Casimicrobium huifangae: one gene and its partner. The protein of the gene in region 1 interacts with the protein of each later gene in a pairwise test. Links are inferred from orthologs where the notes say so. Each region holds a gene or a part of one and is shown in the gene's direction. Other genes may lie near its edges.

Region 1 (2,689 bases):
AGGATATCGCTGTCACCGGCAGCGATGTCGTCGAGGCTGTGGAGCCCGCCGAGGGCGAAGAGCCCGAGTTCATCCCCGAACCGCCGCCGCGAGTCAAGATCGCCATCGTCGGCCACCCGAACGTCGGCAAGAGCACACTGGTTAACGCGCTGATCGGGGAAGAACGGGTCATTGCCTTCGACCAGCCCGGCACCACGCGCGACTCGATCTATCTGGATTTCGAGTACAAAAATCGCGACTACACACTGATCGATACCGCCGGCGTGCGCAAACGCGGCAAGGTGACCGAGGCCGTTGAAAAGTTCTCGGTCATCAAGACGCTGCAGGCAATCGAAGATGCCAATGTGGTGGTCTTCGTCGTCGATGCCACCGAGGGCGTCAGCGACCACGACGTTCAACTGGCGTCGTTTGTTCAGGATGCCGGTCGCGCCCTTGTGGTCTGCCTCAACAAATGGGACATTGCCGACGCCGACGCTCGCAAGAAGCTCAAAGACGATTGTGAGCGCAAGCTGTACTTCGTTGACTATGCGGAGACGCTGACCATTTCGGCCCGCACCCGGCAGGGTCTCGACAAGGTCATGGCGGCAGCCAACCGGGCCTACACGTCGGCGTTCAAGAAGCTGTCAACGCCCAAGCTGACCCGGGCGCTGCAGGACGCCATTGTCAAGCAGCAACCGCCGCGCGCCGGCACCATCCGCCCAAAGATGCGTTACGCCCATCAGGGTGGCAGCAATCCGCCCGTGGTCGTGATCCACGGCACCTCGCTCAACCGAATCTCTGACACCTACAAGCGCTTTCTGGAGCGGTTTTTCCTCGATGCCTTCGAACTTAGGGGAACACCGCTACGACTTGAGCTGCGTACGGGGCATAATCCGTACGCAGAGACCGGCAAGTCGGGTCGTCGCCAGCGCTGATCGCTTTCATTTCGGCGCGTCCTCCCGCGGCAGTGCAACCCGAAAGGGTGCTTGAACTTGCAGGCTCCGGCTCCATCTCATTGCAGGATCGTCGTTCGATCGTGCCGGGCTGGTGCGTATTCGGAAGCATCATTCAATAATTCGGAGAACAAGAAGTGAGCAATAAAGGGCAATCCCTACAAGACCCGTTCCTGAACACGCTACGCAAGGAGCACGTCCAGGTCTCCATCTACCTGGTGAACGGCATCAAACTGCAGGGTCAGGTCGAATCTTTCGACCAGTACGTTGTGCTGCTGAAGAACACCGTCACCCAAATGGTTTACAAGCATGCGATCTCCACGATCGTTCCCGCCCGTGCTGTCAGCATTCCGCACGGAGACGACGCATCTGAGTAATCCCCGCTGCGGCGCGTTCTGCTGCCCGGAACGCTCCCATGTTTGAACGACACGCCGGTAATGATCGCGCCGTGCTGGTGCAACTTGCATTCGGCAAGGCGCCTATCGCCGACGATCTCGAAGAGCTGCAATCACTGGCTGCCACTGCCGGCGCGGATACGGCCGGCGTAATCACCGGTCGCCGCGAAAAACCGGACGCCGCACTGTTCGCTGGTCGCGGCAAGGTTGAAGAGATTGGTGCGGCCTGCGCCGAGCACCATGCTGAGCTGGTGATCTTCAACCATCCACTGTCTGGCGTGCAGGAACGCAATCTTGAGCGCGAGCTTTCCTGCCGCGTCATCGACCGCCGCACACTGATTCTCGACATCTTCGCCCAGCGCGCCCGCAGTGCGGAAGGCAAGCTGGCAGTGGAACTCGCCCAACTGGAACATTTGTCTACCCGCCTGGTACGCGGCTGGTCGCACCTTGAGCGGCAGCGCGGCGGTATCGGCCTGCGCGGCCCCGGCGAGAAGCAGCTTGAAATTGACCGTCGGCTGATCTCGGGAAAGATTCGCGCCCTGCGCGAGCGCCTTGATCGGGTTGAACGCCAGCGCCACACCCAGCGCCGGCAGCGCGAGCGTTCGCAAACACGCTCGATCGCCATCGTCGGCTACACCAATGCGGGCAAGAGCACGCTGTTCAACCGCCTCACTGCGGCCGGCACCTACGCCGCCGACCAGTTGTTCGCGACGCTGGACACCACCGTGCGCAAACTCTATGTGGCGGATGCACAACCGCTGGTGGTGTCAGACACAGTGGGCTTCGTCCGCGCACTGCCGCATGAGCTGGTGGAAGCCTTCAAGGCGACGCTACTGGAAGCGGTGCAATCAGACCTGCTGCTTCACGTCGTGGACGGCGCCAGCGACCAGCGCGAACAACAGATCGAAGCGGTGAACGCCGTGTTGCAGGAGATTGGCGCTGCCGACATTCCGCAACTGATCGTGGTCAACAAGTGCGATCTGCTCGGCCTCGGCACCGACGCCGGCCGTATCGAGACTGATGAAAGCGGTGCGGCGAGTCGCGTTTTTGTTTCAGCGCGCACGGGGGCGGGCATTCCCGAACTGCGTACCGTCTTGCAAGCGCGGTTTCCACGCCAAAATAGCTATCCGTACGACACTGAGTCCGGGTTCGCCCATGACGACGCGTCGCAGAATGCCAAAGCCGCGTAAATACGCGACCTGACAATGAACACACAAGCAACACCCTCGCTGCTGACCCGCTGGCGCAACGCCTTCCGTAACGGGATCAAGCTGTCACTGAACGATCCGCAATGGGGCCGCAAACCCGGCGCCGGCGGCAGTGATAACTCATCTGGCGACAAAGGCGGCGACAAGGGCAGCG
Region 2 (2,931 bases), 2.1 Mb from region 1 along the record:
CGTAGAACGGGCTCTTTTGTTGCGCAAAAGCAGTCGCGGTCAGCAACAAACCGGCGGCAACGACGGAGGTTCGAAGGAGGGAGGGGTTACGAAGCTTCATGGAGACCAATCACTTTTTTCTAGTTGAAACCATCACTAGACCTGTCGTTCGCGAGCGAGTTCCCGCCTCGCCGTCATCCATCGTCAAGCGCACGGCAGTCGGCCAGACTTGCAATTTCCCGTCGCAACATCAACTAACATTCATCTTTGGCATCAACCGACGGACGCGACAGGAAAATTCACCCATGAGCGAAAACATCACCCACGTTACCGACGCCACCTTCAGCGACGACGTACTCAAGTCCGATACGCCCGTGCTGGTTGATTTCTGGGCGGAGTGGTGCGGCCCGTGCAAGATGATTGCGCCGGTGCTGGAAGAAGTCGCCGTGTCGCACGCCGGCAAGATCAAAATCGCCAAGGTCGATGTCGATGACAACCGGGAAGTGGCCGCCAAGTACGGAATCCGTGGCATTCCGACGCTGCTGCTGTTCAAAAACGGTGAACTGGCCGCGCAAAAGGTTGGCGCGCTGTCGAAGGCCCAACTGACCGCTTTTGTTGACAGCAACGTCTAAGCCCGTCACAATTCGGTTTCAGTAATGCCCCGCTGTCCTGGCGGGGCTAAATTCCCCAGCAAAAACAAAGTCTTCAGCGCGCAAGCGCCAGTCTGTTCACACATTCCCCTTTCGCGAGCCCGCTCCGCATGTTCATCGCGTTGAGCCGCTCATTCCGCCGCCCGAGGGTGGCCACTCACTCCCTACAGCATGAATCTCGCTGAACTCAAAGCCAAATCCGCCGCCGAACTCCTCGAAATCGCGACCGCTCACGAGCTGGAAAACGCGAACCGCTTCCGCAAACATGACCTGATCTTCGCCCTGCTCAAGCAGCAGGCCAAGAAGGGCGAAAGCATCCGCGGCTCCGGCGTGCTCGAAGTCCTGCCCGACGGCTTCGGCTTCCTGCGTTCGCCCGAGGCGAGCTACCTGGCCGGCACCGACGACATCTATATTTCACCGTCGCAGATCCGCCGTTTCAACCTGCACACCGGCGACTCGATTGAGGGCGAAATCCGCACCCCGAAAGAAGGCGAGCGCTATTTCGCGCTCACCAAGCTCGACAGCGTCAACGGCCTGCCCCCCGAGGCCGGCAAGAACAAGGTGCTGTTCGAAAACCTGACGCCGCTGTTCCCCGACGAGCCGCTCAAGCTCGAGCGCGAGATCAAGGCCGAAGAAAACATCACCGGCCGCGTGATCGACATCGTGGCGCCGATCGGCAAGGGCCAGCGCGGCCTGCTGGTCGCCCCGCCGAAGTCCGGCAAGACCGTCATGCTGCAGCACGTGGCGCACGCCATCGCCAGCAACCATCCCGACGTCGTGCTGATCGTGCTGCTCATCGACGAGCGCCCCGAAGAAGTGACCGACATGCAGCGCACCGTGCGCGGCGAGGTCGTCGCATCCACCTTCGACGAGCCCGCGACGCGCCACGTGCAGGTCGCCGAGATGGTCATCGAAAAGGCCAAGCGCCTGGTCGAACACAAGAAAGACGTGGTGATCCTGCTCGACTCGATCACCCGCCTGGCCCGCGCCTACAACACCGTGATGCCGTCGAGCGGCAAGGTGCTGACCGGCGGCGTTGAGGCCAACGCGCTGCAGCGCCCCAAGCGCTTCTTCGGCGCGGCGCGCAACATTGAGGAAGGCGGCAGCCTGACCATCATCGCCACGGCGCTGATCGATACCGGCAGCCGCATGGACGATGTGATCTACGAAGAATTCAAGGGCACCGGCAACATGGAAATCCACATGGATCGCCGCATGGCCGAAAAGCGTGTCTACCCGGCGATCAACATCGGCCGCTCGGGCACCCGCCGCGAAGAGCTGCTGCTCGAGCCGAGCGTGCTGCAAAAGACCTGGATCCTGCGCAAGCTGTTCTCCGAAATGGACGAGATCGAGGCGATGGAAAAGCTGCAGAAGCACATGCGCGAGACCAAGAACAACAAGGAGTTCTTCGAGGCGATGACGCGGGCGCGCTAGTGCGTCCCTCGGCCGGCACGATTCCGGCCCGTCTCGCTTGTTCGTGATCGCCGGCGCCGCCGCTTTTGGCGGCGATCATCCTATCGTTTGTCATTGCCGCTTTTTCGCGGCAGTGACGCCAATGCGGCCTCCGCGCGCTGGACGCCTGTTTTCAACAGTTGCAGCATTTCGCCATTGTCGCGCTGGATCATGTCTTCGATCTGTGGCAGCAGGCGATTGGCCTCACGAAACCCCTCTACGGCCTCGGCGATCATCTGGGCGCACTCGCCGCCCGTGGGAGCAGCCGGGCTCGCGCACAAGCGCAGCTTGACCTCCGCACTCAAGGCCGCCATTCCCACCCTCACGGCAACCCCCTGACGCTCCGCAGCCAGGCTGGCGGGCAAGGTGGCCGCTTCGGCCAGAGTCGCCTGCACCAGCGCGTGCAGTGCCACCGGATCGGACCTTGCTGACAACTCCATTTCGATCTCGGCCATCGCGGCGGCAACGGAGTTCAGCTTTGCTTGCGCCAGATTTGGCTCGAGTCTGGCCAACGCCTGCGCGTGCTCGCGGGCACGCCGAAAACCGTTTCGTGCGCCGTTGAGATCACCTGCCTCGCGGGCCAGTTCGGCCGCCATTGAGGTGGCGAACGCGAGGTTGGCCAGAGTGCCGACTTGCCCCGGGCGGGCGAAATTCAGCGCTTCGAACGCGCGAACTGCCTCATCGCCCAGTTGTCGCGCCGTCGCTTTCGCAATCTCGGGCGGTGCGTGCTCCGAGGCAACGGTCGCGACGTAAAGCGTGGTGATCGCACGCTTGCCTTCCACCTCGGCATGCAGATCGGCGGCAAGGCGGCGTTGTGCCAGCTCCCGATGAATGGCCAGCGCCTCTTGCG

What was found.
Region 2: the proteins of hfq (region 1) and rho interact in binary tests that used the Escherichia coli proteins (3 or more experiments, as listed by UniProt). The link is inferred for Casimicrobium huifangae from one-to-one orthologs.

What each region holds. Positions count from the first base shown.
Region 1 is NZ_CP041352.1:1,580,268-1,582,956, reverse strand. It holds hfq (RNA chaperone Hfq), read left to right. Parts: upstream 1-1,069; coding sequence 1,070-1,309; downstream 1,310-2,689. Other genes in the region: hflK (FtsH protease activity modulator HflK), read left to right, coding at 2,533-2,689; hflX (GTPase HflX), read left to right, coding at 1,348-2,517; der (ribosome biogenesis GTPase Der), read left to right, coding at 1-914. UniProt on the Escherichia coli protein: RNA chaperone that binds small regulatory RNA (sRNAs) and mRNAs to facilitate mRNA translational regulation in response to envelope stress, environmental stress and changes in metabolite concentrations.
Region 2 is NZ_CP041352.1:3,634,018-3,636,948, forward strand. It holds rho (transcription termination factor Rho), read left to right. Parts: upstream 1-800; coding sequence 801-2,063; downstream 2,064-2,931. Other genes in the region: FKL89_RS16450 (outer membrane beta-barrel protein), read right to left, coding at 1-100; trxA (thioredoxin TrxA), read left to right, coding at 285-611; FKL89_RS16465 (serine/threonine-protein kinase), read right to left, coding at 2,144-2,931. UniProt on the Escherichia coli protein: Facilitates transcription termination by a mechanism that involves Rho binding to the nascent RNA, activation of Rho's RNA-dependent ATPase activity, and release of the mRNA from the DNA template.